Regions from separate parts of the Streptomyces axinellae genome, predicted to be linked through region 1. Evidence: predicted binding sites of a transcription regulator. Region 1 holds the regulator's gene; the other holds the start of a gene.
What was found. Region 1 encodes HrcA, which represses chaperone genes, less so after heat shock. Its sites were predicted from a motif close to TTNGCACTCNGNNNNNCNGAGTGCNAA; they were not measured.

Region 1 (7,446 bases):
CGGAAGCCGGCCGGGGAAGCTGCGCGAAACTGGGGGATGGTGCGATGAGGCGCGCTAAGTACGCGGGAGTCGCCGGCTCACCCGGGCCCACGGCGCCGGGGGAGCGGGCCAGGGCGGGAGCGGCGGGGGAGAGCGCCGTCGCCGTCCCGGGGCCGCGTGAAATCTCACGGAAAGTAGGAACCGAACTGCCCGGCAACGCACTGGCCGCAGGCGCGGCGCGCAGCTTCATGCGGGCGGCGCTCGACGAGTGGGGAGCGCGGGGCCCGCTGACAGATGACGCGGTGTTGCTGGTCAGCGAGTTGGTGACCAACGCGGTCGTGCACGCGGGCACCTCCGTGGAGTTGGAGTGCCGATACGCCTCCGGAATCGTCTACGCCGAGATCACCGACCGCCATCCCGCCCGCGCCGTCACCTCGCGTGACGAGGCGGGCCATGGGCACGGTCTGCGGCTGGTCAGCGCGCTGGCCAAGGAGTGGGGCATCAGCTACCGCAGGGACCGCAAGGCCGTGTGGTTCCAGCTCGGCCCGGCCGAAGAGGCGGACGGCTTCGACGGACTCGCCGGTCCCACCGGGGCCGACGAGCCCCCCGCTGCCCCGCACCGGTACCACCATCACGCCCCTCCCCACGCTCCTCACGACGGCCCGCGCCTGCGCACGGCCGAGGGGACGTACGGAGAAACGGCCGGGGAGACGTACGCGGACTCGTTCGGGGAGGCGCACCAGGGCGCGTTCGGGTATCCCGCCGACGCCACCGCGCGCACCGCACACGCGCCGCGCGCCCGGATCGGCGCACGGGCGCACCCCGAGTGGACGAGCAACGGCGCGCTGGCCTTCCTCGCCGAGGCGTCCGACCTCCTCGCCGGTCACACCGACGAGGACAAAGTGGCCTCGCTCGCCGGACAGTTGATGGTGCCCCGCCTCGCCGACTGGTGCGCAGTCTGGCTGGAGGACAGCGAACGCGCGCGACTGCCGAGGCTGGCCCGCGTCTGGCACGCGCAGGAGAGCCGCATGGAGGGGCTCCGGGAGGAACTGGGGAAGGAGCCGCCCGCCCTGGTGCCCCGCGCGCTGCCCGGCCAGGCCGTCCCCTGGCGCTGGCCCGAGGGGGCGGGCGCCGAGGGCGGCTCGGGCGCCTCGGCGATGTGCCGCCTGGTGGTGGGCGGACGGGCCGTGGGGACCCTGGTGATCGGGCGTGCGGAGCTGTCGCGCATTCCGGATGAGGTCATGGGCCTGGTGGAGGACTTCGCGCGGCGGGTGGCGCTCGCCATCCTCTCCGCGCGCCGCTACACCCTCCAGGCCACCATCAGCCAGGTCCTCCAGCGCGGGCTGCTGCCCAGCGAGGAGATGTGTGTGCCCGGTCTGGAGACGGCGCTGGTCTACGAACCGGCGGGCGAAGGCGCCTGGGCGGGCGGTGACTTCTACGACCTGCTGCGCCTGGATGAGGACCGCTGGCGCTTCGCGCTCGGCGACGTGTGCGGCAACGGGCCCGAGGCGGCCGTCGTCACCGGCCTCGCCCGCCCCGTGCTGCGGCTGCTCGCCCGCGAGGGCTACTCCGTGCCCGAGACCCTGGACCGGCTCAACCGCGAGATCGGCGAACAGGCCAGGTTCCTCAGCCTGATCTACGGCGAACTCTCCTTCCGGGAGGGCGCCGTGGACTGCACCGTCGCCTGCGCCGGGCATCCGCTGCCGCTGGTGCGGGACGCCGCGGGCACCGTACGGGTGGCGGCGCTGCCGCAGCTTCTCCTGGGCGTGCTGCGGGAGGTGACCTACGACAGCCAGACCTTCACGCTCCACCCCGGGGACACGCTGCTGTGCGTCACCGACGGAGTGACCGAACGCCGGTCGGGGCGGCGGTTGTTCGACGACGGTGACGGGCTGGCCACGGTCCTCGCGGGCTGCGAACACCTGGACGCCACGGACACCGCCGAACGCGTACGCCGCGCCGTACACGGCTTCGCCCCCGGCCCGCCGACCGACGACCTGGCCATGCTGGTGCTGCGGGCGCCGCCGCACGGAGCACAGGAGGAGCCGGCCGGCCGCTGAGACCGGGGAGTCGGAGGGGGAGGAGCGGGCCGGGTGACGGGGCAACGGGAGACGGGTGAGGTGGAGGGGGCCGGGAGAGGGTGACGGGCCGTCAGTCCACCAGGTCGCGCACCACCGCGTCGGCCAGCAGCCGCCCGCGCAGCGTCAGGACCGCCCGGCCCTCCTCGTAGTGCCCCGGCTCCAGCAGGCCGTCGTCGCGCGCCTGACGAGCCGCCCGCGCACCCTCCGGCGCGAGGAGGGAGAGCGGACAGCCGCGGGCGAGCCGCAGCTCCAGCAGGATCCGCTCGACGCGCCGGTCCTCCGGCGAGAGCAGCTCGCGCCCCGCCCCCGGTGAGCGGCCCTCCGCGAGGGCCTGCGCGTAGGCGGCCGGATGCTTCACGTTCCACCAGCGCACCCCGCCCACATGGCTGTGCGCGCCGGGTCCCGCACCCCACCAGTCGGCGCCCGTCCAGTACAGCTCGTTGTGCCGGCAGCGGGCCGACTCGTCGCCTGGCGTCGCCCAGTTGGAGACCTCGTACCACTCCATCCCGGCCGCCGAGAGCCGCTCCTCGGCCATCAGGTAGCGGTCCGCGTGCGCGTCGTCGTCCGTCATCGGCACCTCGCCGCGCCGGATGCGCCGGGCGAGCTGGGTGCCCTCCTCGACGATCAGCGCGTACGCCGAGAGGTGATCGGGCCCCGCGCCGAGGGCGGCGTCCAGCGAGGCGCTCCAGTCCTCGTCGGACTCGCCGGGGGTGCCGTAGATCAGGTCGAGGTTGACGTGCCGGAAACCGGCGGCGCGGGCCTCCGCGACGCACGCCTCCGGGCGGCCGGGGGTGTGCGTGCGGTCCAGGATCTTCAGCACGTGGGGGCGCGCGCTCTGCATGCCGAACGAGATCCGGTTGAAACCGGCCTCGCGCAACTCGGCCAGGTAGGCCGGATCCACCGACTCCGGATTCGCCTCGGTGGTGACCTCGGCGTTCTCGGCGAGCCCGAACTCCTCCCGGACCGCCCTCAGCATCCGCCCCAGGTCGGCCGGGGGCAGCAGGGTCGGCGTTCCGCCGCCGACGAAGACCGTCTCGACCCGGCGCGGGTCGTCGCCCAGCACCTTGCGGGCCAGGCGGATCTCCTCGGTGAGGGTGGCCGCGTAGCTCTCCCGGGAGGCGGGCACGCCGTCCTTGCCGCTGCGCAGCTCGGTGGCCGTGTAGGTGTTGAAGTCGCAGTAGCCGCAGCGGGTGGCGCAGAACGGAACGTGCAGGTAGAAGCCGAGGGGGCGCGACGTGCGCTCTTCCCGCGCGGAGGGCGGCAGAGAGCCGTCCTCGGGCACGGGTTCGCCGTCGGGGAGTGCGGAGGGCATGGGTCCATTGTCCCCCGCCGCGGAATTTCCGGATCGGCCCGGCCGGTGCGCCCCCGGCCCGGCCGTCACTCTTTCGTGCCCGGCTGTCAGCCCTCCGGCGCCGTCACGAAGTCGATCAGCTCTTCCACCCGTCCCAGGAGCGCCGGCTCCAGGTCCTTGTAGGTACGGACGGAGCCGAGGATGCGCTGCCAGGCGGCGCCCGTGTTGGGGGCCCAGCCCAGGCCCTCGCACACCCCGCGCTTCCAGTCGGTGCCGCGCGGCACCCGGGGCCACCCCGCGATGCCGACCGAGGAGGGTTTCACGGCCTCCCAGATGTCGATGTACGGATGGCCCACGACCAGCACGTTTCCCGCACCGCCCGCACCGCCCGCACCGCCCGCACCGCCCCCGGTGACCTCTGCCGCGATACGGGACTCCTTGGAGCCGGGCACGAGGTGGTCGACCAGCACGCCCAGCCGGGCATCGGGGCCCGGGGAGAACGCCTCGACGATGGCGGGCAGGTCATCGACGCCCTCCAGGTACTCGACGACGACGCCCTCGATGCGCAGGTCGTCCCCCCACACCTTCTCGACCAGCTCGGCGTCGTGCCGGCCCTCGACGTAGATGCGGCCAGCGCGGGCCACCCGGGCGCGGGCGCCGGGCACGGCAAGCGAACCGGAGGCCGTCAGGCGCGGGCCCGAGGGCGCCGTTGCGGCGCCGGCCGGGCCCGGGCGGATCAGGGTCACGGTCCGGCCCTCCAGCAGGAAGCCGCGCGGTGCCATGGGGAAGACGCGGTGCTTGCCGAAGCGGTCCTCCAGCGTGACGGTCGGGCCCTCGGCGGTCTTCTCGCACCGGATGACCGCACCGCAGAATCCGGTCGTGACCTCCTCCACCACCAGATCCCGGTCGGCGGGCACCTCGGGCACCGGCTGCTTCCGCTTCCACGGAGGGGTGAGGTCGGGGCTGTCGTAGCGGCTGCGCATGGGCACATTCTGCTACGCGGCCCGTGCGGCGGCACGGAGTGCGCCCGTGCTGAGCCGAGCCCGCGAGCCATCCGGCCCCCGGCCGGAACGGGCGGGTATCCGGTGCGAGGCTCGAACCGGCGGGCATCCGGTGCGGAACCCGGACCCGGCAAGTATCCGGTCCTGGCCCGAACGGCGCGCGTCCGGTTCAGGAGGCGAACCGGCGTACCAGCGCCTCGCGTTGCGCGCGGACGAACGCGGCGTCCACCAGCGCGCCGTGCCCGGGCACATACACCGCGTCCTCGCCGCCCAGCGTCAGCAGCCGCTCCAGTGCCTCCGGCCAGCGGGCCGGGTGCGCGTCCGGGCCCGCCTGCGGCTCGCCGGACTCCTCCACCAGGTCGCCGCAGAAGACGACATCGGGCGAGCCGGGCACCAGCACCGCGAGGTCGTGTCCGGAGTGTGCGGGGCCGAGGTTGGCGAGGACCGCCTCCCGCCCGCCCAGGGGGAGCGTCAGCTCGCCGCAGACCGGATGGTGCGGCGGCACCAGGATGTCGGCCGCCTCCGCCGCCTCGTCCTCCAGGAGACCGTGCGCGACGGCCTCGTCGCGCAGCGACTCGGCCTGCCTGCCGAGGAGTTCGGCGACGCCGACGGCCCCGTACACCTGCGCGCCGGAGAAGACGGCCGTGCCGAAGACGTGGTCGAAGTGCGGGTGGGTCAGCGCCACCCGGGTCACCGGGGCGCCCAGCCGGGCACGTACGTCGGCCCGGATCCGGGCACCCTCGCGCAGCGAGGAGCCGGTGTCGATGACCAGCACCTCCTCCGTGCCGCCGACCGCGCCCACCGTCGCGTCCCACTGCGGCAGCCTGCGGCGGATCACCCCCGGTGCGATCCGCTCCCAGTCCGTGTCGCGCGTGGACGGATTCCGCCCTGCGTCTTCCCGATCCGGCTCCATACGACGACGCTAACGGCACGGGGCGGGCAGTGCTTGTCCACTGCCTGCCTCCAGGCCCCGCGCGATACGGTCGAGCCCGCTCGATCAGGCGGCCCTTGCCCTGGCCGTGGCGACCGGCCGTACACTGGCACAGGGAGCCTGGCACTCCCGATCGGAGAGTGCCAGGGAAGGTATCCAGGACCGCGGCCGGACGGGAGGTGTGCGCCATGCTCAGCGAGCGCCGTCTTGAGGTGCTCCGCGCCATCGTCCAGGACTATGTCGGCACGGAGGAGCCCGTGGGCTCCAAGGCACTCACCGAGCGGCACAACCTCCAGGTGTCCCCGGCCACTGTCCGCAACGACATGGCCGCGCTGGAGGACGAGGGTTTCATCGCCCAGCCGCACACCAGCGCGGGCCGTATCCCCACCGACAAGGGGTACCGCCTCTTCGTCGACAAGCTCGCCGGCGTCAAGCCCCTGTCCTCGCCGGAGCGGCGCGCCATCCAGAACTTCCTCGACGGCGCCGTCGATCTCGACGACGTCGTGGGGCGCACCGTCCGGCTGCTCGCGCAGCTCACCCGGCAGGTCGCCGTCGTGCAGTACCCCTCGCTGACCCGTTCGACGGTGCGGCATGTGGAACTGCTGGCGCTGGCCCCGGCGCGGCTGATGCTGGTGCTGATCACCGACACCGGCCGCGTCGAGCAGCGCCTGATCGACTGCCCGGCGCCGATCGGCGAGACGGTCCTCGCCGACCTGCGGGCGCGGCTCAACAGCCGTGTGGTGGGCGAGCGTTTCACCGAGGTCCCCTCCCTGGTGCAGGATCTTCCCGAGTCGTTCGACGCCGATGACCGGGGCACGATCTCGGCCGTGCTGGCGACGCTGCTGGAGACCCTGGTCGAGGAGACCGAGGAGCGGCTGATGATCGGCGGCACCGCCAATCTCACCCGCTTCGGACACGACTTCCCGCTGACCATCCGCCCCGTCCTGGAGGCGCTGGAGGAGCAGGTCGTCTTGCTGAAGCTGCTCGGGGAAGCCAAGGACCCGGGTATGACGGTACGAATCGGGCATGAGAATCAGCACGAGGGACTGAGTTCCACATCGGTCGTCTCGGTCGGCTACGGTTCGGGCGACGAAGCAGTCGCCAAGCTCGGCGTGGTCGGCCCGACCCGCATGGACTACCCCGGAACGATGGGAGCTGTACGCGCAGTGGCACGGTACGTCGGACAGATCCTCGCGGAGTCGTAAGTGGCGACGGATTATTACGCGGTCCTCGGCGTGCAGCGCGACGCCTCGCAGGACGAAATCAAGAAGGCGTTCCGCAGGCTCGCCCGCGAGCTGCACCCGGACGTCAACCCGGACCCGAAGACCCAGGAGCGGTTCAAGGAGATCAACACCGCTTACGAGGTGCTCTCCGACCCGCAGAAGAAGCAGGTCTACGACCTCGGCGGGGACCCGAACTCCAGCGGTGGCGGGGCGGGCGGCTTCGGCGCCGGCAACTTCGGCAACTTCAGCGACATCATGGACGCCTTCTTCGGCACCGCCTCGCAGCGCGGCCCGCGCTCGCGCACGCGCCGGGGCCAGGACGCCATGATCCGGCTGGACATCGACCTGGACGAGGCGGCGTTCGGTACCACCAAGGACATCCAGGTGGACACCGCCGTCGTCTGCGGCACGTGCAGCGGCGAGGGCGCCGCGCCGGGCACCTCGGCCCAGACCTGTGACATGTGCCGCGGCCGTGGCGAGGTCTCCCAGGTCACCCGCTCCTTCCTGGGCCAGGTCATGACCTCGCGGCCCTGCCCGCAGTGCCAGGGCTTCGGCACGGTCGTGCCCACCCCCTGCCCGGAGTGCGCGGGCGACGGCCGGGTGCGCTCGCGGCGCAGCCTGACCGTGAAGATCCCCGCGGGCGTTGACAACGGCACCCGCATCCAGCTCGGAGGCGAGGGCGAGGTCGGCCCGGGCGGCGGCCCGGCGGGCGATCTGTACGTGGAGATCCACGAGGCCCCGCACCCGACTTTCCAGCGGCGCGGCGACGACCTGCACTGCACGGTCACCATCCCCATGACGGCGGCGGCCCTCGGCACGAAGGTGCCGCTGGAGACGCTGGACGGCATGGAGGAGATCGACATCCGCCCCGGCACCCAGTCCGGCCAGTCGGTCCCGTTGCACGAGCGCGGCATCACGCATCTGCGCGGCGGCGGCCGTG
Region 2 (7,446 bases), on a different contig from region 1:
TGCCGCCCTGGCAACACGTCAGAGCCGTCACCTCGTGATGCCGTGCCGTCATGCCGCCGCCATCACGAGGTGACGCACGGACTTCAGGTCATCTCCGGGTCACCCTTGATAATGGCGAAGGCGGCCCCCGCGGGGTCGAGCACCATGGCGATCCGGCCCACGCCGGGGACATCGTTCGGGGGAATCAGCGTCTGCGCCCCGCCCCGGGTGGCCGCCTCGAACGTGGCGTCGCAGTCGGCGACCCCGAAGTAGGGGTGCCACTCCGAACCCGAGCCCGCCTCCAGGTTCTCCTGCGGGAGCTGCATGATGCCGCCCTGGCTGCTGTCGCCCCCGACGCCGCCGCCGAGCGAGGACACGATGGTGTACGTGAGCCCCGCGTCCATCGGCATGTCCTGGTACGTCCAGGAGAAAACCGAGCGGTAGAAGTCCTTCGCCGCCGCCGCGTCGGTGGAGTACAGCTCCGTCCAGCACAGCGTGTTCGCCGCCATGACGGACTCCAGACCGGTCACATCACCGGGCTGCCATACGGCGAAGTCCGCGCCCGCAGGATCGGTGAACTGGGCCATCCGCCCAGCGGTGAACACGTCCATCGGGGCTGTGCGCACGGTGCCGCCGGCCCGCTCGACCTGCGCACGGGTGGCATCCGCGTCGGCGGTGTGGAAGTAGACCGTCCAGGAGGGGCGGGCTCCCTCGTCCATGAGCGGGCCCACGGCGGCCACGGTCCTGCCGTCCAGCAGGAAGAATCCGTACCCGCCGCCTTCGGGCCCCGCCGACTGGAAGGACCAGTCGAAAACGGTGGAGTAGAAGGTGACGGCGGCGTCCACATCCGGCGCTCCGAGGTCGAGCCAGTTCGGGGCGCCAGGAACGAAATCGGTGGTCAGCATGGGTCTCCTCCGGCATACGTACGGGGCCCGAGAGGTGTCCGCCCAGCATGGCAGCACCCGCGTCCCTCCGCCGCTCGAACACCCTCCCCCCGCGCTGACCAGCACCGATGCCCACGCCCACCCGGCATGCCCGGCTCACCCTGCTCGCCCGCCCGACCCGACCCGAGCGGCCCCCCGCCGGGCTCCGAGCCGGAGCAGTGCAGGCTCAGCGTCCGGCTCAGTGCCCGCTCAGAGTCGGCCGTCCCTGAGCAGGACCCGGCCCAACCCGGCCTGCATCGCGGTGAGGCACCGCACGACGGGGATCGTGGTGGCCAGCAGGAGGAGACCGACGAAGGTGTTGAAGGCGATGTCCGGGCCCCGCCCGGTGATGCCCAGGGCCAGGTCGAGCACACCGTCGTTGTCGCGGGGCAGGGACCAGGACCACAGCCCGTAGAGCAGTCCGCCGACGCCGCCGGCCATCCAGGCCAGCGCGACAGAGAAGGTGAGGATCCGGAGCGGAAAGGCCACCACGGCGTGGAGGAGGTCGCGCCAGGACTGCGCGTCGAGCAGCGCGGCCCATCCCCCGCGGGCCTCCCGCGGGGGCAGCGGCGGAAGCGGACGGCCGGTGACCCGCCCGATCTGCTGGGACTCGACCCTGGCCAGGTAGCGGGCGACGGACAGCGTCCCGATGAGCACGGGCAGGCCCACCATGATGACGAGCGTGGAGACCCCGACGGCGAACCCCGCCACCATCATCACGAAAGCGGGGATGCCCAGCGGCAGTCCGGAGAGGAGATACCCCACCTCGCGTCCGAAGCGCCCCGTGGAGCGGGCGGTCGCGGAGACGGTCGGGACCGGGAACTCATGCGTCGTTGTCATGCTTCCACTCTTGTGGAACCGCGCGACGGGCCCCAGCCGCCTGGGACGTCCCCCGTGGTGGCGTTAGGTACACCGCACCAGGGGGGTGCCACGGACCCCGCACCTCCCGAGGACTCCCGGGCAGCTCCCGGCCGACTCCCCGGACGGGAGAGCCCCACAGAGCGCCCGCCCGTCCGGCGTCAGGCATCCGACGCCAGGCATCCGACGTCAGGCATCCGACGCCAGGCACCAGGGTCAGGACCCAGACGTCAGCCCACGGTCACGGTGACCGCGTTGGACGCGGTCTTGGAGATGAGGGTGCGCACCTGCTGCTTGCCCTTCATCCCGAGCTTCACGCGGATCGAGTAGTCACCGGAGCGGTTGACCACCGAAGTGCCCGGCAGGGTCTTCCACTTGGCGCCCTGCTTCTGCTGGAGGTAGACGGTCGTGCCGGACTTGATGCCGGTGACCTTCCCGTGCAGCCGGAACTGCTGCCAGGGCTTCACCTTGGTGTGGTCGGCGGTGACGGTGTTGGTCTTCGCCACCGGCTTGGGCGCGGACTGCGCCGCCGGGGTGTGGCTGTCCGAGGGCGCGGCAACGGCGGTCGCGGCGCCCGCGCCGAGCAGGCCGGCGGTGATGACACCGGCGACGGTGGCGCGGAGACGGAGGGTGGGATTCATGGGCGTGCTCCCTGCTCTTGTGAGGAGTGGCGTCGTACACCCACAAGTAAAGGAGAAGCAGACATCCGGGTCATCAGCGTCAAGTCCTGCATCTCCAGCGTGAATGTCCCACTTCGGACGGACAACCCTCAGACCTGTTCAGACGTCAGACCCGTCTTTCCCTCTCCCCCCGGACACACATGCAGCCCCTTCTTCCCGCCGGACACACGTGCAGCCCCGTCGGGCCGCGAGACGGCGACAGGGCTGCGGATCATCAGTTGGCCGGGGTGGCCGGAGCGCCCGGCCGGGGCGGAGTGACTCAGTAGGCGGAGTTGACCTTGTCCATGGAGCCGTAGCGGTCGGCCGCGTAGTTGCTGGCGGCGACGATGTTGGCGACCGGGTCGGTCAGCTTATCGGCGGTGCCCTTGACGTGGTACTGGTCGAACGTCGGCTGGATCACCTGGAGCAGACCCTTGGACGGCGTGCCCTTCTTGGCGTTGACGTCCCAGCCGTTCATGGCGTTCGGGTCACCGCCCGACTCACGGATGATGTTCCGCTTGATGCCCTCGTAGGAGCCCGGGATGTGGTGCTTCTTCATGATGGCCCGCGCCTCACGGATCCAGCCGTCCAGGTTGTCGGCATGCCCCTTGACACCGGCCTTGTCGGCCTTCGTGGGCTTGTCGGCCTTCGTGGCCTTAGCGGGCTTGTCGGCCTTCGTGGCCTTAGCGGGCTTGTCGGCCTTCGCAGCGGTCTTCTGCAGCGCCGCGGCCTGGGCGCCGACGTGCTCGGCGGAGGCGGCGGAGCGGGTGTTCACGGGCTTCGCGGTCGGCGCCGTGGGCGACTCGGCGTGGGCAAGGCCGGAGAACGCGGTGGTCGCGAGTGCGGCCGTACCGAGAACGGTGACACCGGCGGTGGAGAAGCGGGCGAACTTGCTGTTTCGAGTGGTGCTGATGGTGCTGGTGGTACGCATATGAGCGGAATGACCTTTCGGCGGGGACGTTGCGGTCGCGGATGCCGGGAGGGCGATGGCGAACCGGGGCGCGTTTCCCGACGCCGTGTGCGACTGAGACCCACCTTGGGAGATTCCGGAGGAGATGCACAAATATGTGACGTACTATCCAAAATAGTCCAATTAGCCAGGTCATTCGGGGCGCGCACCCACGGCGCCGAATCCGCCCCATCAGGAACAAATCAGACATACGAAGCCGGTTCGTGAGTGACGTGGCTCCTATGGGTGGCATCACAGCGGAGGGCTTTTCACCGGCCTCCAGTTCGACTCTCGGCCACTGCTCCCGCACGCCACGTCAGCGGATCCGGACGTCGCCTCAGCGGTCCCGGTCACCCTTCCCGCACGGCCCACAGCCCCCGCCCGAAGTCCGCCACCCAGCCGGAAACGGGCCGCCACAGGCCCGGAAACGCCCGAGAGCAGGCACAAACACCCGAAGGCAGGCACAAACGCCCGAGGGCGGGCACCCCTGGAAGCAGGGTGCCCGCCCTCGGGTGGGACGGAGTCCGAACAGCGGGACGAGATCCGGAGGGATCAGAAGTCCATGCCGCCCATGCCACCGGCAGCAGCGGCGTCGGCGCCCGCGGCGGCCTTCTCCGGCTTGTCGGCGATGACGGCCTCGGTGGTGAGGAAGAGCGCCGCGATGGAGGCGGCGTTCTGCAGCGCGGAGCGCGTCACCTTGGCCGGGTCGAGGATGCCCTCGGCGATCATGTCGACGTACTCGCCCGAGGCGGCGTTCAGGCCGTGGCCCGCGCTCAGGTTGCGCACCTTCTCCACGATGACGCCACCCTCAAGACCCGCGTTGACCGCGATCTGCTTGAGCGGGGCCTCCAGAGCCAGCTTGACGGCGGCGGCACCGGTGGCCTCGTCGCCCTCCAGCTCCAGCTTCTCGAAGACGCTGCCGGCCTGGAGCAGAGCCACGCCACCACCGGCGACGATGCCCTCCTCGACGGCCGCCTTCGCGTTGCGCACCGCGTCCTCGATGCGGTGCTTGCGCTCCTTCAGCTCGACCTCGGTGGCGGCACCGGCCTTGATGACGGCCACGCCGCCGGCCAGCTTCGCCAGACGCTCCTGGAGCTTCTCGCGGTCGTAGTCCGAGTCGCTGTTCTCGATCTCGGCGCGGATCTGGTTGACCCGGCCCGCGACCTGCTCGCTGTCGCCCGCACCATCGACGATGGTGGTCTCGTCCTTGGTGATCTGGACCTTGCGGGCACGGCCCAGCAGGTCCAGGCCGGCGTTCTCCAGCTTGAGACCGACCTCCTCGGCGATGACCTGACCGCCGGTGAGGATGGCGATGTCGCCGAGCATGGCCTTGCGGCGGTCACCGAAGCCCGGAGCCTTGACGGCGACGGACTTGAAGGTGCCGCGGATCTTGTTTACGACCAGCGTGGACAGGGCCTCGCCCTCGACGTCCTCAGCGATGATCAGCAGCGGCTTGCCCGACTGCATGACCTTCTCCAGCAGCGGAAGGAGGTCCTTCACGTTGCTGATCTTGGAGTTGACGATGAGGATGTACGGGTCCTCCAGCTCCGCCTCCATCCGCTCCATGTCGGTGGCGAAGTAGGCGGAGATGTAGCCCTTGTCGAAGCGCATGCCCTCGGTGAGCTCAAGCTCCAGACCGAAGGTCTGCGACTCCTCGACGGTGATGACGCCTTCCTTGCCGACCTTGTCCATGGCCTCGGCGATCAGCTCGCCGATCTGGGTGTCGGCAGCGGAGATGGAGGCGGTCGAAGCGATCTGCTCCTTGGTCTCCACGTCCTTGGCCTGCTCCAGCAGGGCACCGGAGACGGCCTCGGTGGCCTTCTCGATACCGCGCTTGAGGGCCATCGGGTTGGCGCCGGCGGCGACGTTGCGCAGGCCCTCCTTGACGAGCGCCTGGGCCAGGACGGTCGCGGTCGTCGTGCCGTCACCGGCTACGTCGTCCGTCTTCTTGGCGACCTCCTTGACCAGCTCGGCGCCGATCTTCTCGTAGGAGTCCTCAAGCTCGATCTCCTTGGCGATGGAGACACCGTCGTTGGTGATCGTGGGGGCGCCCCACTTCTTCTCCAGAACGACGTTGCGGCCCTTGGGGCCGAGCGTGACCTTGACGGCGTCGGCAAGCTGGTTCATGCCACGCTCAAGACCGCGCCGCGCCTCCTCGTCAAAGGCGATGATCTTGGCCATGTGAAGGGGTCCTCCCTGGATTCCCCCATGCCGGGCAGCAAGGGGAGGGTTGGATTTCTCCGGACCGCGCTGGCGCCCGCGACGGACGGCCCACGACCCGGCGGCTCACTTCCCCACCCGGCCTGCGGACCTCACCGACCCGGTCCTTCTTTTTGTCACTCTCATGCGGAGAGTGCTAAGCCCCATGATTAGCACTCGACCCCCCAGAGTGCAAGCGGCGACGAAAGAGTCTCCTTGAGGGGAGGGGGCCGATGGGGGCACCTCCCGGCGCACGCCCACACGCATCGCGCACACACGCGTCACACGCACACGTACGCAGCAAGTCGTCCGCAGAAAGCCGCGCACAGAAAGGGGCCGCACCGTGAGGTGCGGCCCCTTTCTCAAGCTCTGCAGTCCGGCGCTCAGCCGGTCACGCGGACCATGTCCGCCTGCGGCCCCTTCTGACCCTGCGAGATCTCGAACTCGACCCGCTGCCCTTCATCCAGGGTGCGGTAACCGTCCATCTGGATCGCGCTGTAGTGGACGAACACGTCCGCACCACCGTCGACCGCGATGAAGCCGTACCCCTTCTCCGCGTTGAACCACTTGACGGTGCCCTGAGCCATTCCTAACTCCCCTATTACTGGCCCTTACGCGGGTCCGCACTTCGCGAACCCGGGTCAGACCTCACCCCCAGTAACCGGAGGTGTGCGCCGGAACGCGTCGACCGCCGCTGAATGTATCTGCACGGACGCCCTGTGCAACAGGGCAATCGGACGAGAATTCTGGGCACGTCCGATCGGAAATAAGCGCTCAACTGCGGGCGAAGCAGGGCAAGTCGGGCCGGGCATAGAGGGTCAACACGACAATTCGCGTGCCGTTTTCGGCAACAACTTGTCGCGTTCTCATATGCGTTGGGCAAGGGCCGCAGGAGGGATCTTCCGTCACTCTACCGTCTCCCGAAACGCGGAATCGCCCCTTCCGGACGATGATCCGGGAGAGGCGATTCCGTTTGTGTGCGGCCCAATCGGAAGATCAGCCTCCGGCCACTGCGGGAATGATCGAAACGCCCGCGCCGTCCGGCGTCGGGGTCTCCAGCCCCTGCTCAAAGCGGACGTCATCGTCATTGACGTAGACGTTCACGAACCGCCGCAGCTTGCCCGCATCATCCAGGACACGAGCACTGATCCCGGCATGATTCTTCTCCAGATCCGCCAGCACCTCGGCGAGCGTCGAGCCCTCGGCGCTCACCTCCGCCTGGCCACCGGTGTAGGTCCGCAGGATGGTCGGGATTCGGACATTCACACTCATGCTTGTCTTCCTTACGCTAGAGAGCTTCGCCGAAAGCTGTGCCTCGATCTGTGCCCTCGACCTGCGCCTCGATCGTCGGGCCCCGCGGGGGCTCCTGGGGCGGAGCCGCCCCGCTGTCCGGTCGGCGAGCCCATCGGGGAATCGGGGGAATCGAGGCCATCGGGGAATCGAGGGAATGGGGGAAGGGGCGAAGCCCCGGAAAAGGTTCAGGCGAGCCCAGCCGCACGGAACGCGTCGAGGGAGGGCGCGATCACCGCGGACGGCCCCGCCGACGGGGCGACCGCGTCGAGCGTCTTGAGCCCGTCCCCCGTGTTCAGCACAACCGTGCTGAGGGAGGGGTCCAGGACACCCTCGTCGAGGAGTTTGCGCGTGACGCCCAGCGTGACGCCCCCCGCGGTCTCCGCGAAAACCCCTTCCGTCCGCGCGAGCAGCTTCATCGCATCGACGATCTGCGCGTCGTTCACGTCCTCGACAGCCCCGCCGCTCCGCCGGCAGATGTCGATGACGTACGGACCGTCGGCGGGGTTTCCGATGGCCAGGGACTTGGCGATCGTGTCGGGGCGCCGCACCGGCCGCACGTCGGTCCCGTCCTTGTACGCGCGGGAGA

Region 2: groL (chaperonin GroEL) is a predicted target of HrcA. The motif match lies at 5,738-5,764, and genes of this name have one in related genera.

Annotation. Positions count from the first base shown of each region.
Region 1 is NZ_BAAARJ010000002.1:316,294-323,739, reverse strand. It holds gene ABD339_RS03830 (SpoIIE family protein phosphatase) at 45-2,039, shown strand; gene hemW (radical SAM family heme chaperone HemW) at 2,131-3,372, opposite strand; gene ABD339_RS03820 (DUF3097 domain-containing protein) at 3,459-4,334, opposite strand; gene ABD339_RS03815 (MBL fold metallo-hydrolase) at 4,522-5,265, opposite strand; gene hrcA (heat-inducible transcriptional repressor HrcA) at 5,472-6,488, shown strand; gene dnaJ (molecular chaperone DnaJ) at 6,489-7,446, shown strand, end outside.
Region 2 is NZ_BAAARJ010000013.1:71,153-78,598, forward strand. It holds gene ABD339_RS20165 (VOC family protein) at 84-884, opposite strand; gene ABD339_RS20170 (sensor domain-containing protein) at 1,113-1,742, opposite strand; gene ABD339_RS20175 (hypothetical protein) at 1,991-2,401, opposite strand; gene ABD339_RS20180 (transglycosylase SLT domain-containing protein) at 2,700-3,350, opposite strand; gene groL (chaperonin GroEL) at 3,921-5,549, opposite strand; gene ABD339_RS20190 (cold-shock protein) at 5,951-6,154, opposite strand; gene ABD339_RS20195 (MoaD/ThiS family protein) at 6,564-6,839, opposite strand; gene thrC (threonine synthase) at 7,046-7,446, opposite strand, start outside.